3 regions of the Streptomyces nojiriensis genome follow, and region 3 is predicted to be linked to each of the others. Evidence: riboswitches for the same ligand, from Rfam matches in the RefSeq annotation. Region 3 holds a riboswitch; each other region holds the start of a gene.

Region 1 (9,818 bases), 740 kb from region 3:
CGACGCGGCTGAGCACCACGGAGGAGATGCTGGACAGCTTGACGGACTCGGTGGAGGTGGTCGCGTACGGGGAGGGGGACCCGGCGTCGGCGGCCTGCTCGTCGGTGTGGCTGACGATGAAGCGGTTGCCGGTCAGGACCAGCACGGTGACGTGACGGCGCACCTCGTTGGAGTCGAAGGTCGTCTCCTGGTGGACCAGGTACGACGAGATCGGCTCGCCGCCCACCGCGGCCTCCACGGCCTCGGCCACGAGGGCCGGGTAGTAGCCGCTGCGCTCGATCGCCGTGCGCAGCCCCTGGGTCGTCGTACCGGATTTCGCCATGAGGTCCATCCTAAGGCCCGTACGGGGCCCTCAGGCCGCGCCGTACCCGGTCAGTAACTGGGGAGGGTCCGCGGGCCGAGATCGCCGCGGGCCGGCGGGTGGGCGACGCGGACGGTGGCGCTGAGCACGGAGACGCCTTCGGCGGCGACCACGACGGGCTCCAGTGAGACGCCGATCACCTCGGGGTGGTCGTCCACGAGGCGGGACAGCCGCAGGAGCAGCTCTTCCAGGGCGGGGGTGTCGACGGGATCGCTGCCGCGCCAGCCGAACAGGAGGGGTGCGGTCCGGATGGACCGGATCAGTCCGGCGGCGTCCCGGTCGGTGGCCGGGACGAGCCGGTGCGCGGTGTCGCCGAGCAGCTCGGAGGCGACGCCGGCGAGCCCGAAGGAGAGGACGGCGCCCGCCGCGGGGTCGATGACGGAGCGGACGACGGTGTCGACCCCGCGCGCCACCATGGCCTGCACCACGGGCTGGAGCTCGGCCGGCTTGCCCAGCGCGTCGGTGAGCTCCTCGTACGAGCGCCTCAGCTCGGCCTCGTTCGTGAGGTCGAGGCGTACGCCGCCCAGGTCCGCGCGGTGGCGCAGGTGCGGCGCGGTGGTCTTGAGCGCCACCGGGTAGCCCAACACCCCGGCGGCGCGGACCGCCGCGTCGGCGCTCGGCGCGGGCAGCGTGGGCAGGACGCGGATCCCGTAGCCGGCGAGCAGCTCGCGGGCGTCCTGGTCGGTGAGGGTCAGCACGGCGCCGGGGTCGACCTCCGCCAGCAGCCCGGCCAGCCGGTCCGCGGTGCCGGCCTCGTCGATGTCCTCGTACTCGGGGACCCGCCCGTCGTCGTCGGCGGTGGCCCGGCGCCACTGCCCGTACCGGACGGCTTCGGCGACGGCCTTGACCGCCCGCTCGGCGGCGGGGTAGCTGGGGATGCTGTCGCCGGCGGCGGACAGCGGACCGGCCGGTGCGTGCGGCGCCGGGTCCGCGACGGGGCCCCAGCTCCGGGACGGGGCGGGGTGCGGGGCGCCGCGCACGGCGGACAGGGCCTCGACGAGCGCGCCGAGCTCGACGTGGACCACGGCGACCGGCTTGCCCGGGTGCTCGGCCACGGCTGCGCGCAGGGCGCCGGCCAGGTCGTCCGCCGGAGCGTCCTCGCTCACCCACGGGATGGCCGTGACCACCACCGCGTCACAGTCCTCGGAGCGCAGCGCGTCGGTCAGGGCGGCGCGGAAGTCGGCCGGCGCGGCCGCCGTCGTCAGGTCCAGCGGCGGCAGCGGCCGCAGGCCCTGGGTGAGGCACGCGTCGTAGGTGAGGATGCCGAGGGACTCGGAGTTGCCGAGGATCGCGATCCGCGGCCCGGCCGGCAGCGGCTGCGCCGCCAGCAGGAGGCCGACGTCCACCAGCTCGGTGACCGTGTCGACGCGGATGACACCGGCCTGGCGCAGCAGGGCGGAGACGGTGGCCTCCGGCAGCCGGGTGTCGGGGACGACGTGCCCGGCCGGGCTGTGCCGGCCGCCCTTGGCGACGACCACCGGCTTGACGGCCGCCGTCCGGCGGGCGAGCCGGGTGAACTTCCGCGGGTTGCCCAGGGTTTCGAGGTAGAGCAGGGCGACGTCGGTCGCCTCGTCGTCGTACCAGTACTGGAGGATGTCGTTCCCGGACACGTCGGCGCGGTTGCCGGCGGAGACGAAGGAGGACAGGCCCTCGCCGCGCCGGAGCAGGGCCGAGAGCAGGGCGATCCCGATCGCCCCGGACTGCGTGAACAGGCCGATCCGGCCGCGCGTCGGCATCGGCGCGGGGGTCAGGGAGGCGTTGAGTTCCACCTCGGGCGCGGTGTTGATCACGCCGTAGGCGTTCGGCCCGATCAGCCGCATCCCGTACGAGCGCACCTGCCGCACCAGTTCGCGCTGGCGGGCGAGTCCGGCCGGGCCGCTCTCCCCGTAGCCGGCGGACAGGACGACGAGCCCCTGCACCCCGTGCTCGCCGCAGGCGGCCACCGCTTCGGGGACCCGGTCGGCCGGGACCGCGATCACCGCGAGGTCGACCGGGGCGCCGATGGCCCCGACGGCGGGGTAGGCCCGTACGCCGTCGAGCAGGTCACGGGTGATGGCCTCGTTGACGGCGTAGAGGTGGCCGCGGAAGCCGCTGTCGCGCAGGTTGCGCAGTGCGGCCGCACCCACGCCGGCGCCGGAGCGGCTGACTCCGACGACGGCCACCGATCCGGGGGCCAGCAGCCGCTGCACCGAGTGGGCCTCGGCGCGCTGCTCGCGGGCGCGCTGCACGGCGAGGGACTCGGCGGTGGGTTCGAGGTCGAGGGTGAGGTGGACGGAGCCGTCCTCGAAGCTGCGCTTCTGCTGGTAGCCGGCGTCCGTGAAGACTTTGATCATCTTGGTGTTGGCGGGCAGCACCTCGGCGGCGAACCGCCGGATGCCGCGCTCGCGGGCCACCGCGCCGATGTGTTCGAGGAGGGTGGAGGCGACCCCGCGGCCCTGGTGGGCGTCCTGGACGAGGAAGGCGACCTCGGCCTCGTCGGCGGGTGCGGAGGCGGGCCGGCCGTCGGCGCTGATGCGGTCGTAGCGGACGGTGCCGATGAACTCGCCGCCGATGGTCGCGGCGAGCCCGACCCGGTCCACGTAGTCGTGGTGCGTGAAGCGGTGAACGTCGCGGTCGGAGAGCCGGGGGTAGGGGGCGAAGAACCGGTAGTACTTCGACTCGTCCGAGACCTGCTCGTAGAAGCTGACGAGCCGGCCCGCGTCCTCGGTGGTGATGGGCCTGATCCGGGCGGTGCCGCCGTCGCGCAGGACGACATCGGCTTCCCAGTGGGCCGGGTACGAGGGGTCCGACTCGATGGTCATGGGCCTACCTTACGGCCGGATCAGGCCGTGGAGCCCTCGCGCGGCGCCGAGGCGGGACGGGACGTATCAGGGCAAGCTGGGGAGGGTCGAACGGCGGAAAATTCTGGCCGGAGGTAGGCCCGAGCATTCCGGGCGTCGTGAGAGACTGGTCTAGACAACCGTAAGAACCTGAAGGGCATCACCATGGCAGAGCGCCGCGTCAACGTTGGTTGGGCCGAGGGCCTGCACGCTCGTCCCGCCTCGATCTTCGTCCGTGCGACGACCGCTTCCGGCGTCCCGGTGACCATCGCGAAGTCCGGCGGCGACCCCGTCAACGCCGCCTCCATGCTGGCGGTCCTGGGCCTGGGCGCCCAAGGCGGCGAGGAGATCGTCCTCGCCTCCGAGGCCGAGGGTGCGGACGCCGCGCTCGACCGCCTCGCGAAGCTGGTCGCCGAGGGTCTCGAGGAGCTCCCCGAGACCGTCTGACCCTTCGGGTTCGGCTCCACGCGCGAAGCCGCGGCCCCCGCTCCGGGGGACCGCGGCTTCGTCGTTCCCCGGACCGAGGCCCTGGGCCCGGAACCAGGTTCCGCCCCGGGGCCGGGCCTCCGACTCGGGGGCCGGCGGCCGACTCGGGGGCCGGCGGCTGGCCATGCGCGCTCTCCGGTTCAGTGGCCGGCCTGCGGCTCGGGGGCCAGTGACCACGCTCGGGAGCCGGGGCCGGCCCGGGGGCGGCCTCCGGCTCGGGGGCCAGTGGCCACGCTCGGGAGCCGGGGCCTCTCCGGGGGCGTTCTCCGGCTCGGGGGCCAGTGGCCACGCTCGGGAGCCGGGGCCGGTCGGGCGCCGGCCTCCGGCTCGGGGCCAGGGCCGACTCGGGAGCCTGGGGCCGGCCCGGGGGCGGTCTCCGGCTCGGGACCGGTGGCCTGCCCGGGGGTCGTGCTCGGGAGCCGGGAGGCCGGGCCGGGCTCCGGCGCGACCCGGGCCCGTCCGATGTGCTCACCCCGCGGGCAACGCGGACCCGCGGACCCGCGGACCCGCGGACGCCGCCGGAAATACCGCCCGGCGGAAAAGACCCCACCGGAATCCGGCCCGGCGCACGCCGAATTCAGCTCCGCCGGAATTCCGCACAGAGAATTGGCCGACACGGAACGAACCGGCCGCCGGACAGCGAATTCAAGCGATCCCGTCCTTTGTATACGGCTCCTGTTAATGCCGGCCGCCCGACATGTTTACGGCAGGTTGCGAAGTGCTCACCGCCGCGCGGAGCCGCAGCCGGTGCGCCCCCGCCGCCCGGTCGGCGTGGACCGCGGTCAGCGCCCGCGCCCGTTCGGCGTCACCGCGCGCCACCGCGTCCACGATCGCCCCGTGCTCCGCCCAGGAGTCCACGGGCCGGGCCGGCGCCTCCACCACGTACATCCACGCGATCTTGTGCCGCATCTGCGTGAGCAGCGCGATCAGCCCGGGGCTGCCGGAGGACTGGGCGAGCGTCTCGTGGAACCAGCCGCCCAGGGACCGCAGATCCTCGCCCTGGCCCCGCCTGGCCCGCTCCTGCCCCAGCCTGACCAGCCCGCGCAGCACCTTGAGGTGCGCGTCGGTGCGCCGCCGGGCCGCTCTCGCCGCGGCCAGCGGCTCCAGGAGCATCCGCAGCTCCAGCAGGTCCGCGGCCTCCTGCTCGGTCGGCTCCGCCACGCAGGCCCCCGCGTGCCGCCGCGTGGTCACGAACCCCTCGGACTCCAGGGTCCGCAGGGCCTCGCGCACCGGGACGCGCGAGACCCCGTACCGGCGGGCCAGCACCTCCTCGGTCAGCCGGCCGCCCGGCTCGAACACCCCGGAGACGATGTCGTCGCGGATTGCTGTGCATACCGCGTGCGCAGGAATACGCAAGACCGAACCTCCGCCTATTTCCGTCTGCCAGCCTCATTGCACGCACATGCGCGTGCTGCGACTCTATTGCAACACACGATAATTTCCGAGAGCGGCCAGAAATACGAAACATTTACACAAGGACGCAACACACAAAGACCCCGGCTCGGGGAGCCGGGGTCTTCGGTGAAGCGGTGCGAGGCGGTGTCAGAGGCTGACGCCGTGCGAGCGCAGGTACGCGATCGGGTCGATGTCCGAGCCGTACTGCGAGCCGGTGCGGGCCTCGAAGTGCAGGTGCGGGCCGCTGGAGTTGCCGGTGGAGCCCGACAGGCCGATCTGCTGGCCGGGGGTGACCTGGTCGCCGACGGAGACGTTCAGCGAGGTCATGTGCCCGTACTGGGTGTAGGTGCCGTCGTTGTGCTTGATGACGACGTTGTTGCCGTACGCGCCACCCCAGCCGGCCTCGACGACGGTGCCGACGCCCACCGCGTGGACCGAGGTACCGGAGGCGGCGTGGAAGTCGATGCCCGTGTGGGAGCCGGAGGACCACATGCCGCCGCCCGCGTGGTACTGCGTGCTGACGTACGAGCCGTCCACCGGGGCGACGAAGGTGTTGAGGCGCTTGCGCTCCTCCTCGCGGGCGGCGCGCTCGGCGGCCTCGCGCTCGACCTTCGCCTTGGCCTCGGCGAGGCGCTTGGCCTCCGCGGCCCGCTGCTTCGCGTCGGCCTCGGCCTGCGCCTTGGCGGCGTCCTGCTCGGCGCCGCGGTGCTGGGTCTCGGCCTGGTCTGCGATGTCGCCCGCGAGGTCCTCGGCGACGACCACGGCGCCCAGGCCGTTGTCCTGGCCGATGGTGCTGCTGTGGTTGTCCGCGGCGAAGGCCGGGGCGGCGAGGGAGCCGACGACACCCGTGGTGGCGATCGCGGCGATACCGGCGTAACCGGCGGTCTTCTTGCTCAGACGGCTGGAGCCACGGTGCTTACCGGTACCAGCGGGACGACTGCCAAACGCCATGAAGGGTTTGATCCTTTCCTTCCTTCTCGCCTACCGGGTTAGCTGACGGGTTCGGAGCAGGAAGGTCTCCTACGGATCTCCTCTTGCGAGGGGGTCCGATTCACCCCAGGGACTCATGTGGGTCCCCGGCTCCCCAGGCTCGCGCCTGACGGGGACTCGGCGATCGCTGCCCGGTGCCGCGGGTGCGGCGGGCACAACTGACGGACAGCACGGCCGACGCTAGGCGGATCATCAGTCAATCGCCAAACAGACACGGCTTTTTGTTGCGTACGCCACACCGCATACAAGCAACCTCACCACTAAACGGACAAAAGGGGTTCTGGTGACAAGTCACCAGAACCCCTTGCTGAAACCTTCAGCCGGCCCTCAATGAGCCGTCGTCCGACGGTCAGTTGGAGACGACCGTGACCTCTCCGATCCCAAGAGCCCGCACGGGCTCCTCGATCAGCGCCGCGTCGCCCACCAGGACGGTGACCAGCCGGTCCGCGGGGAAGGCCTTGACGACCGCCGTGGTCGCCTCCACCGTGCCCGTCTCGGCGAGCTGGGCGTACAACTGCGCCTGGTAGTCGTCCGGCAGCTCCTGCTCGACCTGGTCGGCGAGCGTGCTCGCGACCGAGGCCGCCGTCTCGAACTTCAGCGGGGCCACGCCCACCAGGTTCTGCACGGCGACATCGCGTTCGGCGTCGGTCAGACCGCCCTCCGCGAGGGTGCGCAGCACCTTCCAGAGGTCCTCCAGCGCCGGTCCGGTGTTCGGGGTGTCCACCGAGCCGCTGATGGCGAGCATCGAGGCGCCCTTGCCGTCCGCGGTGGAGCGCAGCACCTGGCCGAAGGCGCGCACGCCGTAGGTGTACCCCTTCTCCTCGCGCAGCACCTTGTCCAGGCGCGAGGTGAGCGTGCCGCCCAGGCAGTACGTGCCCAGCACCTGGGCCGCCCACACCCGGTCGTGGCGGTCCGCCCCGATCCGGCCGATCAGCAGCTGCGTCTGGACCGCGCCGGGCCGGTCCACGATGACCACGCGGCCGGTGTCGTCGGCGGTCACCGGCGGCACCGGGAGGGCGGCGGCGGTGTTGCCCGTCCAGGCGCCCAGGGTGTCCGCGAGCACGGCGTCCAGGTCGATGCCGGTCAGGTCGCCGACGACCACCGCGGTGGCGGTGGCGGGGCGTACGTGGGCCTCGTAGAAGGCGCGTACGGCGGCGGAGTCGATCCGGGCGACCGTCTCCTCGGTGCCCTGGCGCGGCCGGGACATCCGCAGGGTGGCGGGGAAGAGCTCCTTGGAGAGCTGCTTGGCGGCGCGGCGCTGGGGGTTGGCCAGCTCGTGCGGGATCTCGTCGAGCCGGTTGCGCACCAGCCGGTCGACCTCGGCGTCGGCGAAGGCGGGGGCGCGCAGCGCCTCGGCGAGCAGGCCCAGCGCCTTGGGCAGCCGGGAGGCCGGGACCTCCAGCGAGACCCGCAGGCCCGGGTGGTCGGCGTGCGCGTCCAGGGTGGCGCCGCAGCGCTCCAGCTCGGCCGCGAACTCCTCGGCGGAGTGCTTGTCGGTGCCCTCGGAGAACGCCCGCGCCATGATGGTCGCCACGCCGTCCAGGCCCTCGGGCTCGGCGTCCAGCGGGGCGGCGAGGTTGACCTCGACCGCGACGACCTGCTGGCCGGGCCGGTGGCAGCGCAGCAGGGTCAGCCCGTTGGACAGCTGCCCGCGGTCGGGGGCCGGGAAGGCCCACGGCTGCGGCTCGCCGGCCTGCGGGCGCGGGTGGAAGGTCATCGTGACGGCTGCCGTGTCGCTCACTGCTCCGCCCCCTCGTTCTCGTCGGAGTCGTCGGACTCGTCGTGCTGGTCGGACTCGTCGGCCGCGAGCGGCTCGTAGACGAGCACCGCGCGGTTGTCCGGGCGCAGTCGGGCCGCGGCCACGGCCTGCACCTCCTCGGCGGTGACGTCGAGGACGCGCTGGACGGCGGTCAGCGCCAGCTGCGGGTCGCCGAACAGCACCGCGAAGCGGCACAGTTCGTCGGCGCGGCCGGCCACCGTGCTCAGCCGGTCCAGCCACTCGCGCTCCAGCTGCGCCTGGGCGCGCTCCATCTCCTCGGCCGTCGGGCCCTCGGCGGCGAACCGCGCGAGCTCCTCGTCCACGGCCGCCTCGATGTCGGGGATCTCGACCCCGCTGGAGGTCTTGACGTCCAGCCAGCCCAGGGAGGGCGCCCCGGCCAGGCGCAGCATGCCGAAGCCGGCCGCGACGGCGCTCTGGTCGCGGCGTACCAGCCGGTTGTGCAGCAGCGAGGACTCGCCGCCGCCCAGGATGGTCAGCGCCACGTCGGCGGCGTCGCACTCGCGGGTGCCGTCGTGCGGCAGCCGGTAGGCGGCCATCAGCGCACGCGCCGGGACCTCCTCGACGATCTCCTCGCGCAGCTGCTCCCCGATGATGTCGGGCAGCGAGCCGTCGCGGGGCGGCTGCTTGCCGTCGTGCGCGGGGATGGTGCCGAAGTACTTCTCGACCCAGGCGAGCGTCTGCTCGGGGTCGATGTCGCCGACGACCGAGAGCACCGCGTTGTTGGGCGCGTAGTACGTACGGAAGAAGGTGCGCGCGTCCTCCAGGGAGGCGGCGTCCAGGTCGGCCATGGAGCCGATCGGGGTGTGGTGGTACGGGTGGCCCTCGGGGTAGGCCAGGGCGGTGAGCCGCTCGAAGGCCGTGCCGTAGGGGACGTTGTCGTACCGCTGGCGGCGCTCGTTCTTGACGACGTCGCGCTGGTTCTCCATGGACTCGTCGTCCAGGGCGGCCAGCAGGGACCCCATCCGGTCCGCCTCCAGCCAGAGGGCGAGCTCCAGCTGGTGGGTCGGCATCGTCTCGAAGTAGTTGGTGCGCTCGAAGCTGGTGGTGCCGTTGAGGGAGCCGCCGGCGCCCTGGACCAGTTCGAAGTGCCCGTTGCCGGGTACGCTCGCCGACCCCTGGAACATCAGGTGCTCGAAGAGGTGAGCCAGGCCGGTGCGTCCCTTGACTTCGTGGCGCGAGCCGACGTCGTACCAGAGGCAGACCGCGGCGACCGGGGTCAGGTGGTCCTCGGAGAGCACCACGCGCAGGCCGTTGGCCAGCCGGTGCTCGGTCGCTGTCAGGCCGCCGGAGCCGGCCTGGGCTGTGGCCGTGTGACCCATGGGCATGTGGTCCCTTCGATCGCGATGCAGAGATTTCTTATCGACCTGCCACTGTATGCAAGCGCGCCGACCGCCGGATAAGTTCCCGGGTCACTCCCCCGCACTCCGTCCGGGGGACCCCCGGGGTCGGAGTCGGCGTTGTCGGTGCGTCGGGCCACAATGGTCCGCGTCGTACCCTCGCCGGACACCACAAGACCGCCAGACCCAGCCAGACACCCCGCCCGACACCCAGCACACCCCATTTTGGTTAAGGAGCCGCGCAGCGATGGCCCGCCGCAGCACGAAGACCCCGCCGCCGGAGGATTTCGAGGAGAAGATCCTCGACATCGACGTCGTCGACGAAATGCAGGGCTCCTTCCTCGAGTACGCGTACTCGGTGATCTACTCCCGTGCCCTGCCCGACGCCCGGGACGGCATGAAGCCGGTGCACCGGCGCATCGTGTACCAGATGAACGAGATGGGCCTGCGCCCCGACCGCGGCTACGTGAAGTGCGCCCGTGTCGTCGGCGAGGTCATGGGCAAGCTCCACCCGCACGGTGACGCGTCGATCTACGACGCCCTCGTGCGCATGGCGCAGCCCTTCTCCATGCGGCTGCCGCTGGTCGACGGCCACGGCAACTTCGGTTCGCTCGGCAACGACGACCCGCCGGCCGCGATGCGTTACACCG
Region 2 (9,818 bases), 3.5 Mb from region 3:
TGATGGCCTCGATGATGAGGTCGAGCGCGGCGCGGTTGGACTCCAGGTTCGGGGCGAAGCCGCCCTCGTCGCCCAGGCCGGTGGAGAGGCCCTTGGTGTGCAGGACCTTCTTGAGGGTGTGGTAGACCTCGGCACCCCAACGCAGCGCCTCGGAGAAGGACTCCGCGCCGATGGGGGCGATCATGAACTCCTGGATGTCCACGTTGGAGTCGGCGTGCGACCCACCGTTGAGGATGTTCATCATCGGAACGGGCAGCAGGTGCGCGTTCGGACCGCCGAGGTAGCGGAAGAGCGGAAGGTCCGAGGCCTCGGACGCGGCGTGCGCGACGGCCAGGGACACGCCGAGGATGGCGTTGGCGCCGAGCGAGCCCTTGTTGTCGGTGGCGTCCAGGTCGAACATGGCCTGGTCGATCAGACGCTGCTCGGTGGCGTCGTAGCCGACGAGCTCCGGGCCGATCTGCTCGATGACGGCGAGGACGGCCTTCTCGACACCCTTGCCGAAGTAACGGTTGGGGTCACCGTCACGGAGCTCGATGGCCTCGAATGCACCGGTGGAGGCGCCGGACGGAACTGCAGCACGGCCGGTGCTGCCATCGTCGAGGCCCACCTCGACCTCGACCGTGGGGTTGCCTCGGGAGTCCAGGATTTCCCGGGCTACGACGACGTCGATGGACGGCACGAGCATCTCCTTCTGGGATGTGACGCTGAGTGTGCGGTGGCGTGTCAGGCCGTGGGATGGCCTTGCCGCCTAGAGCCTAACCGGCTCCGGGCACTGGGCCGCCCGACCGCCCGGACCCTGGGACGAAAAAGCGACCGAATACCCCTCTTCCGGGACATAGGTCGCTTGATCATCGGCGTTCGGGGGCCGCACGCGGCACCGCCCGGCGCGTGGGGCACGCGCCGGGCGGTGGAAATCCTGCACGGGGTCAGCTGACGCCGCGTAGATGTTTTCGCGGCTTTGCCGCGGTGTTCAGCTGAGCTTCAGCTTCTGGCCCGGGAAGATCAGGTCGGCGTCCGAGACGATGTCCTTGTTCAGCTCGAAGAGCTGCTGCCAGCCGCCCTTGACGCCGTTGGCCTCGGCGATGGTGCCCAGGGTGTCGCCCGGCTTGACCTCGTACGAGCCGTTGCCGGTCTTCGGCGCGACCGGGGCCTCGGCGCGCTCGGAGCGGGTGGTCGGAGCCTCGGTGCGCTTGGTCTCCTGCTTCGGCGCGGCCTTGGTCTCGGTCTTCTTGGTCTCGGGCTTCGGCTGCGGCTTCGACTGCGGCTTGGACTGCGGCTTCGACGACGCCGGGGTCTCGGAGCCGCCACCGGTGTAGGCGGAGTTCGACAGACCCTTGCCGCAGGACGGCCAGGCGCCCTTGCCCTGGCTCTTGAGGACCTTCTCCGCGACGGCTATCTGCTGCGACTTGGAGGCCTGGTTGGCCTGCGCGGCGTACGACTTGCCACCGAACCCGGCCCACGTGGACGGCGAGAACTGCAGACCGCCGTAGTAGCCGTTGCCCGTGTTGATGGACCAGTTGCCACCGGACTCGCACTGCGCGACCTTGTCCCACTCGGACGTGGTGGCGGCGCTGGCGGTGCCCGCGGCCATCAGGGGGGCGGCCACGGCCACACCGGCGACACCGGCGAGCGTGACGATCCGGACAGACCGCTCGATTGCAGTACCGCGACGGTGCTTGCCCTTGCCGGAAAGCAGCATGGAGTTTCTCCTCACCGACGCCTACGAGGTGAGCTGTCGGGTTCGGGCGAGTGAGTTGCCCGGCCGTGCGACCTAGCGCACGTCTTAACCCCAAGCCGGTGGCGTGACCGTCTCTCAACGGCCGCTCCCGGCACCTACCTTGGTTCCCCCGCTCCTGCCTTCGGCGCTTGACGCGACGACTGTTCCCTTCGTCCGCCGGCAGGATTCGGCGATGCGGTCGAAGGAGCTCGCGGTGGCGAGCGATTCAGAAGGTAGACAGGTCTCTCCCCGATGTTCAACGAGGAACATCGGGGAGAAACGGCCCCTACTTGCACCCCCCGCAGGGGCATTTGCGCAGGTGAGGACGGGGTTTGCGGAAGCCCCGAGGCGGGACACGCCAGTTGACCGGAAGAGACACATGTCTCACTTATAGAAATCCGACATTCGGCTCTTTCCGGATAACTGAACTGTCCTTATTGCGGGGTTAGATCCAGGTTCTGGCCGGGCTTGATGAGGTCGGCGTCCTCACCGATGACTTGCTCATTGGCCTGGTAGAGACCGTTCCAGCCCCCCTTTACGCCCTTGGCAACCGCGATGGTCGCCAGGCTGTCGCCCGCCTGGACCGTGTAGGTGGGGTCCGACGCGGCATCAGACGACGCCTTCGGCTCGGCCTCCGGCGCACCGCGGTGCTTGCCGTTGCCCTCGACAGGAGTGGTGGCGGTGGTCTGCGGGACCGCCGGGGCCGTGGGGGCCGTCGGGTCGACCGGGGGCAGGCCCGGCGTGGAAGGCGAGGTGGTGGGCGCGGTCGGGTCCACCGGCAGCGTCGGCGCCGTCGGGTCGACGGGGGTCGGCGTACCGGTCGGGCCGCCCGGCTGGACCGGCGCCGTCGGGTCGGCCGGAGGCGTCGTCGGGACGTCCGGCGCGGGCATGACGGGCAGTCCGATGGACGGCGCGTCGGGGATCAGGAACGGGGTACCGGACGGGCTCGGGGCCGGGGCCGGGGTCGGGGACCCGTAGTCCGTGGACGGCTTGCCGCCCCCGGTGGACGGAACGGCGTCGTCCGGGCGGGACGGCGCGGGGGCGATGGGACCGTGGCCGCCGGGGAGACCGGGGTCCACCTGTGCGGCGGGGCTCTCCCGGACCAGACCGGCCGAGGCCGCGCACAGCGGCCAGGCCTGCGGCCCCGTCGAGCCCAGCACCCGCTCGGCGACGGCTATCTGCTGGGAACGGCTCGCCAGGTCGGGGCGCTCGGCGAAGTCGAGCCCGCCGGCGCTCTGCCACTCCTCCTGGGTGAACTGGAGTCCGCCGTAGGCGCCACTGCCGAAGTTCGCGCTCCACGAGCCGCCGCTCTCGCACTCGGCCACCTTGTCCCACGTGGACGTGTCGGCGGCGGTGGCGCTGGTGGCGGCCAACAGTGGCATGGCCAGCGCAGAGCCAGTGACTCCGGCTGTGACGACCAGCGCGGGGACCTGGCGGGGGCGTCTGTGACGGCCGTTCCCGGAGAGCATGAGGGATCACCTTTCGCATATAACAGCGGGGTAACGGCAGAACCTAGCGGCCTTCGAACGATTGTCACAAGTCAAGGCCGAACCTGACTTTTAATCAGCTTTCGCGCAAGTGTTTTGAGCCGCGAATCGAACGGGAAGAGTCCGCAGCCCTCGCATGATCAACCCCCCGCGCCAGCGCAGGTCTTGGGGTGGAACGGCCAGTTCCAGATCGGGCAGACGCGTCAGCAAAGTCGCGAGCGCGGTCTGTCCTTCGAGCCGGGCGAGCGGAGCGCCCAGGCAGTAGTGGATGCCGTGACCGTATCCGAGGTGCTGGTTGTCGGTCCGGGAGAGGTCGAGGGTGTCCGGGTCCGCGAAGCGCTCCGGATCCCGGTCGGCGGCCGCGAGGACGACCAGGACCGGATCGCCGGCCTCGATCCGCATGCCGCCGAGGGTCAGCGGCTCGGTGGCGAACCGCCAGGTCGCCAGCTCCACCGGCCCGTCGTAACGCAGCAGTTCCTCGACCCCGGTGGCCAGCAGTCCGCTCTCCCCCGCGGCGAGGGAGAGCTGGAGGCGCTCGCGCTGCCCGGGGTTCATGAAGAGGGAGTGGACCCCGTTGCCGATGAGGTTCACGGTGGTCTCGAAACCGGCGAAAAGCAGGATGAAGGCCATGGCGGTGGCCTCGCCCTCCGTCAGATGGTCGCCGTGATCGCTCGCCCGGATCAGGTCGGAGATCAGGTCATCACCCAGATCATCCCTTTTGCGGTGAATGAGTTCGCCGAGGTAGGTCCGCATCTGCTTGACCGACCGGGCCACTCCGCCGCGCGGACCGCCGCCGTGGCGGATCATCATGCCGGCCCAGTCGCGGAAGTCGTCCTGGTCCTCGCGCGGTACCCCGAGCATCTCGCAGATGGCGTAGATGGGGAGCGGGAAGGCGAACTCGTGAATGAGATCAGCCTCACCTTTCCCCGCGAAAGCGTCGATCAGGTGGTCGGTGAGCGCCTGCACCCGCGGGGCGAACTCGGCGACCCTGCGCGGGGTGAAGGCCTTCGACACCAGCCGCCGCAGCCGGGTGTGGTCCGGCGGGTCGATGTTGAGCAGGTGGGTCATCAGCTCCGCCTTGCGCTCCCCCGGGATCCCGGTCTTGCCCTTGGCGTGCGCCGGCTCCGCGTGGTGCGCCGGATTCTTGCTGAGCCGCTGGTCGGCGAGGGCCTGGCGGGCATCGGCGTACCGGGTGACGAGCCACGCCTCGACCCCGCTGGGCAGCTTGGTGCGGTGCACCGGGGAGTGCTCGCGCAGCCAGGCGTACGCCGGGTAGGGGTCGGTCGCGAACTCCCAGTCGAAGAGGGTGGGACCCTCGGCGGAAGAGGCGTCGGCGGGAAGGTCCGCGGGGGATTCGGCGGGGGTTCCGGAGGTCTGCTCGTGCACCCGACGACCGTATCCCGGCGCCGAGCCCCCATCCGATATGGGTGGTTCGTCGCGGCTGTCCGTAGATCGTCCATCCCTTGACCTGAACTTCTCCGGCATTCCTACTTTCGGTTTTGTGGATGTCAGGATCTTGAAAAGCAGTTTCGCGGTGGTGGAGAGACGGGCCGAGCACGCCGTCAAGTTCTTCTACACCCACCTCTTCTGGCACAACCCCGCAGTCCGCGCGCTCTTCCCGGATTCCCTCCACGACATGGAACGCCAGCGGGACCGGCTCTTCGCCGCGCTCACCCACGTGATCGCCCACCTCGACGACGAGCGCCTCGGCCCCTACCTGCGCGACCTGGGACGCGACCACCGCAAGTTCCTGGTCCGCCCCGAGCACTACGCGGCCGTCGGCGCCAGCCTGCTCGCCGCACTCGCCGAGACCTCCGGCGCGGCCTGGACCCCGCCGGTCGAGAAGGCCTGGGCCGAGGCCTACCAGGTGATGGCCGACGCGATGACGGCCGGCGCCGACGCGAGCGAGGACCCGCCGTGGTGGGACGCGGAGGTCGTGCGCCACCTCCGGTACGGACCGGACATAGGCGTCCTCACGCTACGGCCGCACGCCCCCTTCCCCTATCTCCCCGGCCAGTACACGAGCGTGAGCAGCGACCGGGTCCCGACGGCCTGGCGCACCTACTCCATCGGCAACGCCCCCCGCCCCGACGGCACCGTCGACCTGCACGTCAGCCGGGTCGACCGCGGGCGGCTGAGCACCGCCCTGGTCCGCGAGACCGGGCCGGGCGACGTACTGCGGCTCGGCGCCGCCGGCGGGCAGCTGACCTTCCGCCGCGAGGACCGCCCGGTCAGCCTGATCGCCGCCGGCACCGGCTGGGCGCCCATCCGGGCCCTGCTGGAGGATCTCGCGGAGCACCCCTGCGATCAGGACGTACGGCTCTTCGTGGTGGCCCGGGACGGCGCGCACCTCTACGACCGCCCGCTCATCGACGCGTACGCCGCCAGCTGCGCCTGGCTCGCCGTCACCTACATCACGCCCGCCCCCGGACGCCACCGCAACCAGGCCACCGACCGGCTGGCGACCGCGCTGGGCAACCGGGGCCTGTGGCCGGACCAGGACGTCTACCTCAGCGGTCCGCCGCCGTTCATCGCGGAGACCGCCCACCTCCTGCGGGAGCTCGGCGCCCGCCCCGGCCGCCTCTTCCACGACGCGGTGCCGGCCCGGGGCCACGGGTACGGGGAGCGCCCGCTCGGATTCGGCGAGTGGTTCCTGGACCGCCCGGCGCCGCACTGGCACGACCCCTCGGCCCGCGCGCCGAGGACGTACTGAAGGAGTGCCCGGGGCCCGCTACTCGCCCGGCTCCGCCAGGCCCTCGGCCGCCCGGATCGCGTCCCGGTAGGCACGGGCCGCCGCGCGCAGCGCGGTCTCGGGGTCGATGCCCGCCGCCTCGGCGCGGGCCGCGAGCTCCAGCAGCTCGTACCCGATGCCCTCGCCGCGGGGCAGTTCCACGGCCACGCCTCCCGTACGGGCCCGGCCCGCGAGCTTGGCGGCGAGCGCCAGGCCGGGCTGGCCCACCGGGATCCCGTCGGTGACCGACTCCCGCCGCTTCTCCACCGCCTTGGTGCGCTGCCAGTGCGCGCTGACGTCCTCCGGGGTCTCGGCCTCCGCGTCACCGAAGACGTGCGGGTGCCGGTGGATCAGCTTGGTGACGAGCGCCCCGGCCACGTCGTCGATGGAGAAGGCCTCGACGGCGTCCTCGCCGTCCCCGTCGGCTCCGTCGTCCCCGCCGGCCTCCTCGGCGATCCGGGCGTGGAAGACCACCTGGAGCAGCACGTCGCCGAGTTCCTCGCGCAGCTCCTCCCGGTCCCCGTCCTCGATGGCCTCGACCAGCTCGTACGCCTCCTCGATGGCGTACTTGGCCAGGCCCTCGTGGGTCTGCCGGGAGGTCCACGGGCACTCGCGCCGGACCCGGTCCATCACCTGGACCAGGTCGAGCAGGCGCGCGCCCGGCAGGTCGTAGGAGCCCGGGAGCAGTTCCAGATCGGGCATGGAGACGCGACCCGAGCCGGCCAGCCGGGCCAGCCCGTCGGTTAGCCGCTGGTCGCCCTCGCCGCCCGGGAGCACCACGACCGTACGGCCGCCCGCGCAGGCCTCGACCAGCGCGTGCGCGTCCGGGCTCTCGAACGTGACTTCGATGCCCGCCTCCCGCAGGTACGGCAGCTGCGGGTGGCCGGGGTCGGCGCACAGCACCCGGTCCGCGGCGTGCAGGGTCTGCCACGCCGGCCAGGACAGCACGCCGGGGGCGACCCGGTGGCTGGTGGTCAGCAGGACGATGCGGCCCGTGGGCTCGGCGGGGGCGGCGGTGGGTTCGGCGTGGTCGGTCACCCTCCGAACCTACCTCCGCCGCGGCGGCCCGCGGTCCGGGGGACCCCCGGAGCCTCAGGCTCCGGCGGGCGCCGCCTCGGGCCGCGTGCGCTGGGTGATCCAGGGCGTCTCCCCGGTGCCGAGCTTGATCTCCTTGGCGTCCCAGGCGCCGTAGCGCGGGTTCACCTCGATGTGCAGCGCCTTGACGGCGGCGCGGGCGGGCTCCTCCAGCTTCCCGGCTCCGTACTTGGCGGTGAGCGCGGTGAGCAGCACCCGGTCCCGGAGGAAGCGGTCGACCTGGCCGGGGGCCATGGCCCCCTTCTGCAGGAGCAGTGCCTCGAACTGCTCGTTGCCGCCGTTCTCGTCGACGTACGCCTTGCGTTCGTCCTCGATGTCCTTCTGGGTGGCCGTGAGCCCGGCGGTGTCGGCCATCTTGTCGATGATCCGGCTCTGGAGGAGCGCGTCGAGCTTCTGCCGCTCCAGGTGGGGGGTGCTGGCGATGAGCTCGGCGGCGGCCTGCCCGGAACGGTTCTGCGCCGCGCGGACGTCGTTGACCTGGGCCTGGAGCGCGGAGGTGGTGATCCGTTCGCCGCCCACGACGGCCGCGGTGCCGGGTCGCGGCTCGCCCGAGCAGGCGGACAGCAGGGGCGCCGCCACGAGCAGGGCGGCGGATACGGAGAGCGCTGTGCGACGGTGCAAAGGAGCCTCCAGGGCCGGGAGATTGTGCGTCGGTGCACAAAGGGCCGTGCGGTGATCGATGTTATGAGGTCACGGTGATCCGGACCACCGGTTCGACCAACGATTCACGCGCGGACCGAACACGCACCGTTCATAGGCGAGTCGGCGGGCGCCGGCGGGTCCGGCGCGCCACCCGTCACCCGTTCTGGGGAACCCGCCCCTCTCACGGCGCCCGGATCGGCCACCGGCAACCCTGAGGCCACCCTTCGGTCACCCGGCCCTGCCAAGGTCGGCCCACCATGTCGACAACGCACCGCTCGCCGCGTCCCGCAGCGCGTCCCTCGCCGCGTCCCGCACCACGCCCCTCACCGCACAGCTCACCACACCGCTCACCGCGCCGCCGGAGTCTGCTCGGCTCGGCGCTCGCCGCCCTGCTCACGGCGGTGGCCGTGTGCGCCGGGGACGCCGCCGCCCGGGTGTTCCCGTACGGACCGCGCCACCGCAGCATCAACGACCTCGGCAACCAGTTCGTCCCCTTCCACGCGCAGCTGTGGGACCTCCTGCACGGCCGCGCGGAGGGCGGGCTGCTGTTCAACTGGCGCTCCGGATACGGCATGAGCTTCCTGCCGGACCTGGGCACCTATCTGACCAGCCCCTTCGCCGTCCTCGTCGGCCTCTTCCCGCGCGCGGACATCGACCTCGCCGTGTACGTCGTCACGGTGCTCAAGACGTCGGCCGCGGCGGCGGCGATGGCCTGGCTGCTGCGCACGCAGCGCCGCGGGCCCTGGTGGGCGGCCGGACTGCTCGGGGCCTCGTACGCGCTGTGCGGCTGGTCGGTGATCGAGGCCTCGTACAACCCGATGTGGCTGGACGGGCTGATCGCCTTCCCCCTGCTGTGCCTGACCGGTGAATGGGCCCTGCGCGGGCGCCGGATCCTGCTCGCGCCGCTGGTCGTCGCGGTCTGCTGGACGGCGAACTTCTACACCGCCTACATGGCCACCCTGGGTGCGGCGCTGGTGCTGCTGGTCCGGGTGGTACTCACCCGGGAAGGCGTCCGGACCCGGCTGTCGGTGATCGCGCGGGGCGCCGGGACGACCCTGCTCGGGATCGCGCTGGCGGCGCCCGTCCTGCTCCCCCTCTTCCTCAGCTCCGGGCGGGCCTACCCGGGGTGGGTCAAGGAGTTCCGGCCGGTGACCTGGGCGGACCTGTTCGCGCGGCTGCTGCCGGGGACGTACTCCTTCTCCTCCCCCGCCGTCTTCGTGGGCACCGGGACCCTGCTGCTGGTGGCCGCGCTGCCCTTCCACCGGGCGGTCCCCCCGCGCACCCGGCTGTGGTGGGCCGGGCTGACGGTGGCCGTGGCCCTCTCCCTCCAGTGGGCGCCGACCCATCTGGCCTGGCACCTGTTCGCCACCCCGAACGGAAGCCCGTACCGGCAGACCTTCGTGCTGGCCGGGATCGCCGTGATCGCCGCCTGGACCGGGCTGGCCGCGGGCCTGCCGCGGCCGCCGGCGCTGGCCGCGGGCGCGGGCGTCCTGGCGGCCGCCGTGCTGTGGGCGTACGACAGCCCCCTGGTGACGGCGGCGGGCTACGCGCTGTTCGCCGGCGGGCTGGTGTCGGCGGGCGCGGCCTGGTGGGCGCTGCGCCACCGCCGTCTCGCACGGCCGGCGGCCGCACTGCTCGCGCTGGTCCTGCTGGCACAGGCGGCCGCGACCACCGCCTACGGGCACAAGGGCAAGCTGGGCGGCCTGGACGACTACCCGTCCTGGGGGCCGGCGCACACCGCGCGCGCCGAGGCCCTGGCCGGTGCCGAGGGCTGGCCCGCGTACCGCACCGATCCGAGCCGGCCCGCCCTGACGGGCAACGACCCGCTGCTGCTCGGCGGCGAGGGCGGCGCGTACTACAGCAGCCACACCCCGGACGTGTTCACCCGCACGATGGTCGCGCTCGGGGCGGGCTGGACCTCGCGCGGACGCAACGTCCAGAGCATCGACAACCCGGTGACGGACGCCGTCTTCGCGGTCGGCGCGCGCCTGCAGCCGAACGGCACGGTACGGCGGGCCCAGGTGCCCCCGCTGGTGACGGTCCGCCCGCCCGGCGCCCCCCTCTCCTACGCCGACGACTCCCCCTTCGCCAACCAGGAGGCACTGCTGGGCGCCCGGGTGTACGAGGACCCGCTCGCACCCGGCAT
Region 3 (9,818 bases):
ATCCAGCACCCGGCCGGGGTGCTCAAGCAGCGCATGCCGGTCGCCCAGGCGGTCGGCGCCGTACTGGAGTCCGGTGCGCCCATGGTGTCCATCGCGGGCGGCGAGCCCTTGATGCACCCGCAGATCCACGAGATCGTCCGGCAGTTGGTGGCGAGGCGGAAGTACGTATTCCTCTGCACCAACGCGATGCTGCTGCGCAAGAAGATCGAGAAGTTCACCCCGTCCCCGTATTTCGCCTTCGCCGTGCACATCGACGGTCTGCGCGAGCGCCACGACGAGTCGGTGGCCAAGGAAGGCGTCTTCGACGAGGCGGTCGCCGCCATCAAGGAGGCGAAGAAGCGCGGGTTCCGGGTGACCACCAACTCCACCTTCTTCAACACCGACACCCCGCAGACGATCATCGAGGTACTCAACTACCTCAATGACGACCTCCAGGTCGACGAAATGATGATCTCGCCCGCCTACGCCTACGAAAAGGCCCCCGACCAGGAGCACTTCCTGGGCGTCGAACAGACCCGGGAACTCTTCAGGAAGGCCTTCGCGGGCGGCAACCGGCGGCGCTGGCGGCTCAACCACTCCCCGCTCTTCCTGGACTTCCTGGAAGGAAAGGTCGATTTCCCCTGCACGGCCTGGGCCATTCCGAATTACTCCCTCTTCGGCTGGCAGCGCCCCTGCTATCTGATGAGCGACGGCTACGTACCGACGTACCGCGAGCTCATCAATGACACCGACTGGGACAAGTACGGCCGCGGGAAGGACCCGCGCTGCGCGAACTGCATGGCGCACTGCGGCTACGAGCCCACCGCCGTCCTCGCCACCATGGGCTCCCTCAAGGAGACCCTGCGCGCGGCCCGGGAGACGATCGGCGGCAACCGGGACGCGTCGGCATGACCCCGGCGGAGGAGGGGGCGGGCGGCCGGGGCCGGGGCTTCGACCTCGGCGCCCTGCTGGCCGAGCGCGGCGCCGAGCGGTACGAGCTGCACGCCCGGCACCTCAACCACCAGCTGCCCCGGATGCTGCACACCATCGGATTCGACAAGGTCTACGAGCGGGCCGAGGGCGCCCACTTCTGGGACGCGGAGGGCAACGACTACCTGGACATGCTGGCCGGGTTCGGGGTGATGGGCCTGGGCCGGCACCACCCGGTCGTCCGCCGCGCCCTGCACGACGTCCTGGACGCCCAGCTCGCCGACCTGACCCGGTTCGACTGCCAGCCGCTGCCCGGGCTGCTGGCCGAGAAGCTGCTCTCGTACAGCCCGCACCTGGACCGGGTCTTCTTCGGCAACAGCGGCACCGAGGCGGTGGAGACGGCCCTGAAGTTCGCCCGGTACGCCACCGGGCGCGCCAGGATCCTCTACTGCGACCACGCCTTCCACGGGCTGACCGCGGGCTCCCTCTCGGTGAACGGGGAGGGCGGCTTCCGCGACGGCTTCGCACCGCTGCTCCCCGACACGAGGATCGCGCTCGGGGACCTCGCGGCCCTGGAGCGCGAGCTGAAGCGCGGGGACGTGGCCGCCTTCGTCGTCGAGCCGATCCAGGGCAAGGGGGTCCTGGCCGCCCCGCCCGGGTTCCTGCTCGCCGCGCAGGAGATGCTGCACCGGCGGGGGGCGCTGCTGATCGCGGACGAGGTGCAGACCGGCCTCGGACGTACCGGGGACTTCTACGCGTACCAGCACGAGCCGGGCGTGGAACCGGACCTGGTGTGCGTGGCCAAGGCGCTGTCGGGCGGCTACGTGCCGGTCGGCGCCACCCTGGGCAAGGACTGGATCTTCAAGAAGGTCTACTCGTCCATGGACCGGGTGCTCGTGCACTCCGCGAGCTTCGGGTCCAACGCCCAGGCCATGGCGGCGGGCCTCGCGGTGCTGTCCGTCATGGAGGACGAGGAGGTCGTGGCGAACGCCCGGGCCATGGGCGACCTGCTGCGCGGGCGGCTCGCCGCGCTGGTGGACGAGTACGAGCTGCTGCACGAGGTGCGGGGGCGCGGGCTGATGATCGGCATCGAGTTCGGCCGGCCGTCCTCGCTGGGCCTGCGCAGCCGGTGGACCATGCTGCAGGCGGCCCGCAAGGGGCTCTTCGCGCAGATGGTCGTGGTGCCGCTGCTGCAGAAGCACCGGATCCTCACCCAGGTCTCCGGGGACCACCTGGAGGTGATCAAGCTGATCCCGCCGCTGATCGTGGACGAGCAGGACGTGGACCGGTTCGTCGGGGCCTTCCGCGAGGTCATGGACGAGGCGCACGGCGGCTCCGGGCTGATCTGGGACTTCGGCAGGACGCTGGTGAAGCAGGCCGTCGCCACGCGCTGACGGCCCGCCCACCCCGTGGGGGAACCGGCCCCCGCCGCGTCAGACCAGCAGTCGGTCCCGCAGCCGGTCGAGGGTCTCGGGCGTCAGCCCGAGGCCCTCCGCCAGGTAGCGGTCGACCCCGCCCCAGAGCTCGTCGATGGTGTCGAAGGCGGCCACCAGGTACTCGGCGCGGGCGTCGAAGAGCGGCGCGAGCAGCTCCATCACCTCGGGGGAGCGGGCACCCTCCGACTCGTCGGTGCGGCGCACGCGGTAGCGGCGGTGCGGGGCGTTCGACTCCAGGTAGTCCGCCACGATCGCCTCCCGCTCGACGCCCAGCGCGAGCAGGGTGACGGCGATCGACAGGCCGGCCCGGTCCTTGCCGGCCGCGCAGTGCATGAGCGCGGGGACGCTGTCCTCGGCGAGGGCGTGCACGACCCGGCTGTGCTCGGCGGTGCGCTGCCCGATGATCCCGCGGTACGAGTTCGACATCCGGGCCGCGGCCTTGCCGTCGCCCAGGAGCTCGCGCAGCTGCACGAGGTCGCCGTCGCGGACCAGCCGCCAGAACTCCCGCCCGTCGGCCGGGTCCGAGAGCGGGATGTTGACGTTCCGGACGCCGGGCAGCTCGACGTCCGGCCCCTCCAGCGCGTGGTCGGCGCCGTTGCGGAAGTCGAAGATGGTGTGGAGGCCGAGCGAGGCGAGGAATTCTGCGTCGCTTTCGGTGGCATGTGCGAGATGTCCGCTTCGGAACAGTCGTCCCGCCCTGACCGTTCGTCCGTCAGAAGTCGGCAATCCGCCCACATCGCGGAAATTGCGCACTCCGGACAGCTCCGGCTCCTGTATCTGCTGGGTCAAAGCAACTCCTCCGCCACGTCGTGGGCCCTCTGTCCGAATTGCACTGCTTGGCGCCAACTTGCCATATCCGGAGGCGAGATCGGGCACGCCCCCGTGAGCCAGATCATACGGTGACCGTGAGTGCCTGATCACTAAAGGCGAATGGCCCCGCCGGGGCGGTTGTTGCCGGTGCGGAATGGACGGAGGGTGACGGTAATTCCGGCGGTCCCTCATGCCTGTTATTCCGTCAGGGAATTCACGGCTTGTTCCGTGCGGCCGCAAGGGATTACCTTCGCGATCGATCCGGGTGGACCGCCAAATCCTGCCGCCTCCCGGAAACCGCATCCGACCTATTTCGCGCGGCAGGAGCGGGGGAACCAGGTAAGCCGCCGACCCGGAGATCAATTCACCGGGACGGCTCGGGGTGAAGTCGTGCGTGTCCCGTACATGTACGGCCGGACATCTCCAGTCCGAACCCGACAGCTCACCTCGCAGGCGCCGGAGAGGAATTCGTCATGCCTGCAAAGGGTAAGCACCGCCGCCCCAAGTCCCTTTCCCTTTCCCGCGGTTTCGCCGTCGCCGGAACCGGTGGCGCGGCCCTCGTGCTGCCGCTGATCGGCGCCGCCGGCGCCCACGCGGCCGGTGCCCCGGCCGCCGCGACCGCGGTGACCCCGCAGGCTCCCGTCGCTCTGCAGGCGGCTCCCGTCGCCGCCGCGCAGGCCGCGCCGACCGTCTACACCGTCGTGCCGGGCGACTGCCTCTCCAAGATCGCCGCCGAGCGCCACCTGTCCGGCGGCTGGGAGCGGCTGTACGCCGACAACCGCGAGGCCGTCGGGGTCAACCCGTCGCTGATCCACCCGGGCCTGAAGCTGAACATCGGCGGTCCCGGCGAGGCGGCTCCGGCCGAGGCCGAGGCCGCCCCGGCCCCCGAGGCCGACGCGGAGCCGGCCGCGCAGGCCGCGCCGAAGCCGGTCCGCAAGCAGGCCGAGCAGGCCGCCCCGGCGCAGCGGGAGGCCGCCGCCGAGCCCCAGGCCGAGGCCCCCGCCGCCGCGCCGCAGTCCGCCGGCGGCTTCGTGGCCCCGGTCAGCGGCGGCATCTCCACCCAGTACAAGGTCGCGGGCGCCATGTGGTCCTCCGGCTACCACACCGGCGTCGACTTCATCGCCGCCATGGGCACCACCGTCAAGGCCGTCGGTGCGGGCACCGTGGTCTCCGCGGGCTGGAGCGGCTCGTACGGCAACGAGATCGTCATCCGGCACGCGGACGGCAAGTACTCCCAGTACGCCCACCTGTCCCAGCTCTCCGTCTCCTCCGGCCAGAGCGTCACCGCCGGGCAGGCCATCGGCCTCTCCGGCTCCACCGGCAACTCGACCGGCCCGCACCTCCACTTCGAGATCCGTACGACCCCGTCCTACGGCTCGGACATGGACCCGATCGCCTACCTCCGCTCCAAGGGCGCGAGCCTCTGACGGCACCCGCCGCAGGAGCACCGACACGCGTGGGGCCGGGACCCGAGGGGGGTCCCGGCCTCACGTGTACTTATTCCTTATCCCCCGCGTGGTATAGATCACGGTCCGTCAACCCCTCATTACGTTGGCGTAGGTTGGTTACGGGAGTGAAGTATGGGTTCTCGTGGCAGCGACGACGACGAAACTCAAGACCATCGGCTCGTACGCGGCGATCGGGGACAGCTTCACCGAGGGCGTGGGGGACCCGGGACCCGGGGATTCATTTCTCGGCTGGGCGGACCGGCTCGCCGTGCTCCTGGCCGATCAGCGCGAAGAGCATGACTTCCGGTATGCGAATCTGGCGGTGCGGGGGAAGCTCCTCGACCAGATCGTGGCCGACCAGCTCCCGAGAGCCAAGGCCCTCGCACCGGACCTGGTGACCTTCTGTGCGGGCGGCAACGACATCATCCGGCCCGGCACCGACCCGGACGACGTGGCGGAGCGGTTCGAGGCGGCCGTGGCCGACCTCACCGGAGCCGTGGGCCAGGTCATGATCACCACGGGCTTCGACACCCGGGGCGTACCGGTGCTCAAGCACCTCCGCGGGAAGGTGGCGACGTACAGCGCGCACGTCCGCGCCATCGCCGACCGCTACGACTGCCCGGTGCTCGACCTCTGGTCGCTGAAGTCCGTACAGGACCGGCGGGCCTGGGACACGGACCGGCTGCACCTCTCGCCCGAGGGGCACACGCGGGTCGCGCTGCGCGCCGCGCAGGTGCTCGGGCTGGACGTGCCGGCCGACCCCGACCAGCCGTGGCCCCCGCAGCGGCCGCGCGGCTCGGTGGACGTGACCCGGGACAACATCCAGTGGGCGCGCGAGCACCTCGTGCCGTGGATCGGCCGGCGGCTGCGCGGGGAGTCCTCCGGGGACCACGTCGAGGCGAAGCGGCCGGACCTGCTGCCGCTGTAGCGGGCTGCGGGAGCCGGCAGCGGAATCCTTCGGGGCCGGTGTGCGTTGGGATGGTCGTAGACCGACGACCATCCTGACCCCATCCTCCCTGGAGGCGCTTTGACCGGCTCCCGTCCCTTGCGTCCGCGGCTGCGTGCCCTGCGGCCCGAAGCCTTCGGTGCGGACCCGTCCGGTGCCCGGCTGGAGCGGATCCGCCGCTCGCCGAACTTCGCCGACGGCGTCTTCCAGAACCCGGTCGGGGCCCGGAACAGGCCCTCGGGGTCGATGGCCGAGTTCGCCAAGATCTACTTCCACCGGGAGCAGCGGGTGCGGCGCAGCCCCGCCGCGCCCATCCCGGTCCACCCGACGACCCTCGCGGACCTGGCGAAGCCGCCCGCGAGCGGCCTGCGGCTGACCTGGATGGGGCACTCCAGCGTGCTCGCGGAGATCGACGGGCGCCGGGTGCTGTTCGATCCGGTGTGGGGCGAGCGGTGCTCCCCCTTCCCGTTCGCCGGCCCCAAGCGCCTGCACCCCGTACCGGTCCCGCTGGCCTCACTGGGCACGGTCGACGTCGTGGTCATCTCGCACGACCACTACGACCACCTCGACCTGCCGACGATCAAGGCGCTGGCCGGTACGGACACGGTCTTCGCCGTCCCGCTGGGCGTCGGCGCGCACCTGGAGCGCTGGGGCGTACCGGCCGACCGGCTGCGCGAGCTGGACTGGAACGAGAGCACCGAGATCGCCGGGCTCTCGCTCACGGCCACCCCCGCACGGCACTTCTGCGGCCGCGGTCTGCGCAACCAGCAGCACACCCTGTGGGCGTCCTGGGTCGTCGCGGGCGACGAGCACCGGATCTTCCACAGCGGGGACACCGGCTACTTCCCGGGCTTCGAGGAGATCGGCGCCGAGCACGGGCCCTTCGACGCCACCATGATCCAGATCGGCGCCTACTCGGAGTACTGGCCCGACATCCACATGACGCCCGAGGAGGGCATGCGCGCCCACCTCGACCTGCAGGGCGGCACCCCCCGCGGGACGATGCTGCCGATCCACTGGGGCACCTTCAACCTGGCCCTGCACCCGTGGGACGAGCCCGGCGAGGGCACGCTGACCGCGTCGCAGAACGCGGGCGCGGCCATCGCGCTCCCCATCCCGGGGCAGCCCTTCGAGCCCGGCTCGGCGGACGCGCCCGCCGCACCGTGGTGGCGGCCCTTCGTCGCCGGAGGGGCGGCGGGCGGTCCCCTCGACGGCCGGGTGTCCGTACCGCCGCTCGGGGCGGGCGCGGCGGCGGCTCCTGCCCGGGTGGCGTCCGCGGCCGTCGACGGCCAGGAGAAGTCGGAGTCCGTCGGCTCGTAACGCGGGGCATCGGGGAGAACCGGCCGTCCCGACCGGGCCGGGCGGCGGGCAGCCCGTGGAAGGACCCCCACGGGACGCACTCCTGGGGGTCCTCCCGATTCGGTGCCCTCGGCCCGTACCGCCGACGGTCCGGCGACCGGTGCCGGTGGGCGAGAGGCGCCGCCGGGGCGGTCCGCAGGGTCCAACCGGCGCATTCGGGCTGCTGTGCGAGCGCTCCACCGGGAGCGGGAAGCACCCCCGCGAAGTTCGCCAACTGGCGGTCCGGGGTGCTGCGATGGGGTCTAGCGTGGGTATTCGGTGATCAACACCGGGCCCCGGGAACGCTGGGGGCCGGGCCCCACGTACCGAGGACGCCCAGATGTCCGGACTCCGCGCCGCCCGCCATGCCCCGTCGAGACAGGCCGTCACCGGTCCCGCGCGGCAGATACGGCCTCAGCTGGTGCGCGCCGCCGTACTGCCCACACTCGCCGCCGGGCTCAGCGGCGCCGCCGCAGTGATCTTCACCCTCCAGCTCGGCGGGGGAGCCGGCGACCGCGACGCCCGGCTGTGGCCGGTACTCACCGGCTGCGCCCTCCTCGTGGTCGGCGCCCTCGCCGCCGCCCTGCTCGGAGCCCAGCGCGCCGCCAAGGCGGTACGGGACCGGTGCGAGGCGCTGCGCCGCTCCAGCGTGCGCGGCCGGGGCGAGCTGCGCACGGCCGCCGACCGGCTGGAACGGGGCGAGACCCCGCCCCGCCCGGTGCGCGGTGGACCGAGCTCGCCGCTGCCCGGCGGCGATCCGGCCGGGATGGACGAGTTCTGGCTGCTCTCCCAGGAGCTGCGGGGCGCCCGCGAACAGGCGCACACGACCCTCCTGCGGCTGGCCGGCCCGGCCGTCCCGACCGACAGCGAGCGCAAGGTCGAGGTCTTCGTCAACCTCGCGCGCCGGCTCCAGTCCCTCGTGCACCGCGAGATCTCGCTGCTGGACGACTTGGAGGACACGGTCGAGGACCCGGACCTCCTCAAGGAGCTCTTCCACGTCGACCACCTCGCCACCCGAATCCGCCGGCACGCCGAGAACCTCGCCGTGCTGGGCGGCGCCGCGTCCCGCCGGCAGTGGACCAGGCCCATCGACCTGAGCGAGGTGCTCCGCTCCTCGGTCGCGGAGGTCGAGCAGTACACCCGGGTCAAGGTCGTGCCCCCGGCCGGCGGCAGCGTCCGCGGGCACGCCGTCGCGGACGTGGTGCACCTGCTCGCCGAACTCGTCGAGAACGCCACGGTCTTCTCCGCCCCCGACACCGACGTGGTGCTGCGCGCCGAGCGGGTCACCGCCGGCATCGCGGTCGAGGTGGAGGACCGGGGACTGGGCATGCCGGCCGAGGAGCAGCACCGGATGAACGCCCTGCTCGGCGACCCCGACCAGATCAGCGTGCGGCACCTGCTGGCGGACGGCCGGATCGGCCTGTTCGTGGTGTCGGCGCTGGCCCGCCGGCACGGGATCGCCGTCGAGCTCAAGTCGAACATCTACGGCGGTGTGCTCGCCGTGCTGGTGCTGCCGCAGGAGCTGCTGGGCGCGGAGGCGCCCACCGCGGCCGATGCGGCGGGCGGCTCGCGGGCCACCTCGTGGGGGACCGGGCAGGGGTCGGCCGTGCCGCCGCTGGAGCCGGTGCGCGTGCCCCTGCAGACGCCCCCGCCGGAAGCCCGGCAGGCCTCCGCGGGCCCGGGGGCCGCGGCCCCGTACGACCCCGAGCCGCACCCCGTGCCGGTACCCGCGGCCGGCACCGGTACGCGGCCGGGGACCGGAGCGGCGAGCCCGCCGGAACCCGCGTCGCGGCCCGTGCCCCGGCCCCGTCCGGCGTCCCTGCCCGCGCCCCGGTCCGGGGAGACGGACGGGCCCGGGGCGGTGGCCTGGTCCGCGCCCGCGGCCGATCCCCGGGTCGGGCCCGTGCCGGGTCCGCCGGCCGGGGCGGTGACCTGGTCGGCGCCCGCGCCCGAACCGGCGCCCGCCGCCGGTCCCGCGCCCGGCGCACCCGGCGCGCCCGTCACCGTCGACCGGCCGCGGCTGCCCCGGCGCCGCGCCCAGGAGCACCTCGCGCCCCAGCTGCGCGAGGCCCCCGCCCCCCGGCGGGCCGCGGACCCCGAGCAGCCGGTGCACGACCCGGGCCTGATGGCCGCCTTCCAACGGGGCTTCGGACTGGCCCAGTCGGAGAACCAGGTATGACCCCGACCCCTCACCCCATCAGCAAGGAGCGCACCCCCATGGGCGGCGAAGTGGCGACGAAGACCGGCGGCCGGCTCTCCGACCTCGACTGGCTGCTCAGCGGCCTGGTGCAGCGCGTGCCGTACACGCGAAGCGCCGTACTCCTCACCGCCGACGGGCTCGTGACCTGCGTGCACGGGATGGACGCCGACAGCGCCGACCACATGGCCGCCCTCGCCTCAGGCCTGTACTCCCTGGGCCGCAGCGCCGGTGCCCGCTTCGCGGACGGTGCCGAGGTGCGGCAGGTCGTGGTCGAACTCGACACCGCGCTCGTCTTCGTCTCCGCGGCCGGATCCGGAACCTGCCTGGCCGTCCTCGCCGACCGGGAGGCCGACGCCGGTGTGCTCGGCTACGAGATGGCGATGCTGGTCAAGAGCGTACGTCCGTACCTCGCGGCCCCGCCGCGGCGGCCCGTCACCGATGTGGAGCGATGAGGGCCCGGGGGCCGGGGGCGTACGCGAAGGGGCGGGACACACCGTGGCTCGACGACTCGGCGGGCCGTGTGATGCGCCCGTACACCGCCAGCGGGGGGCGGACCAGGCCGGGCTTCACGCTCGACCTGCTCTCGCTGGTGAGTGCGACCGGGGTGCGGCCGCACGTCCCGCTCGGGGCGGAGCACACGCTCGCCCTGCGGATGTGCGCGGGGGCCACCACCGTCACCGTCGCCGAGGTGGCCGGGCAGCTGCGGCTGCCCGCCGTCGTGGTGAAGGTGC

What was found. A riboswitch is a leader RNA that binds a small molecule or an ion and turns the genes downstream of it on or off. The one in region 3 is predicted to bind cyclic di-AMP.
Region 1: linked by a shared signal. The riboswitch ahead of JYK04_RS31090 (M23 family metallopeptidase) and the one ahead of JYK04_RS34315 (M23 family metallopeptidase) in region 3 are both predicted to bind cyclic di-AMP.
Region 2: linked by a shared signal. The riboswitch ahead of JYK04_RS18235 (transglycosylase family protein) and the one ahead of JYK04_RS34315 (M23 family metallopeptidase) in region 3 are both predicted to bind cyclic di-AMP.

The regions. Positions count from the first base shown of each region.
Region 1 covers NZ_CP071139.1:6,680,024-6,689,841, reverse strand. Annotated here, with positions in the region: gene JYK04_RS31110 (DUF5998 family protein) at 1-322, opposite strand, end outside; gene JYK04_RS31105 (bifunctional acetate--CoA ligase family protein/GNAT family N-acetyltransferase) at 373-3,162, opposite strand; gene JYK04_RS31100 (HPr family phosphocarrier protein) at 3,346-3,627, shown strand; gene JYK04_RS31095 (GntR family transcriptional regulator) at 4,345-5,022, opposite strand; gene JYK04_RS31090 (M23 family metallopeptidase) at 5,209-6,012, opposite strand; cyclic di-AMP (ydaO/yuaA leader) riboswitch at 6,026-6,184, opposite strand; gene JYK04_RS31085 (M16 family metallopeptidase) at 6,401-7,768, opposite strand; gene JYK04_RS31080 (M16 family metallopeptidase) at 7,789-9,150, opposite strand; gene JYK04_RS31075 (DNA gyrase/topoisomerase IV subunit A) at 9,416-9,818, shown strand, end outside.
Region 2 covers NZ_CP071139.1:3,932,066-3,941,883, forward strand. Annotated here, with positions in the region: gene eno (phosphopyruvate hydratase) at 1-679, opposite strand, end outside; gene JYK04_RS18235 (transglycosylase family protein) at 971-1,699, opposite strand; cyclic di-AMP (ydaO/yuaA leader) riboswitch at 1,703-1,875, opposite strand; gene JYK04_RS18240 (LysM peptidoglycan-binding domain-containing protein) at 2,152-3,099, opposite strand; gene JYK04_RS18245 (cytochrome P450 family protein) at 3,277-4,590, opposite strand; gene JYK04_RS18250 (globin domain-containing protein) at 4,721-5,917, shown strand; gene JYK04_RS18255 (nucleoside triphosphate pyrophosphohydrolase) at 5,936-6,973, opposite strand; gene JYK04_RS18260 (SurA N-terminal domain-containing protein) at 7,028-7,651, opposite strand; gene JYK04_RS18265 (YfhO family protein) at 7,930-9,818, shown strand, end outside.
Region 3 covers NZ_CP071139.1:7,422,540-7,432,357, forward strand. Annotated here, with positions in the region: gene hpnH (adenosyl-hopene transferase HpnH) at 1-891, shown strand, start outside; gene JYK04_RS34305 (aspartate aminotransferase family protein) at 888-2,303, shown strand; gene JYK04_RS34310 (tyrosine-protein phosphatase) at 2,343-3,134, opposite strand; cyclic di-AMP (ydaO/yuaA leader) riboswitch at 3,450-3,626, shown strand; gene JYK04_RS34315 (M23 family metallopeptidase) at 3,629-4,582, shown strand; gene JYK04_RS34320 (SGNH/GDSL hydrolase family protein) at 4,746-5,531, shown strand; gene JYK04_RS34325 (MBL fold metallo-hydrolase) at 5,631-6,869, shown strand; gene JYK04_RS34330 (ATP-binding protein) at 7,228-9,066, shown strand; gene JYK04_RS34335 (roadblock/LC7 domain-containing protein) at 9,105-9,539, shown strand; gene JYK04_RS34340 (DUF742 domain-containing protein) at 9,536-9,818, shown strand, end outside.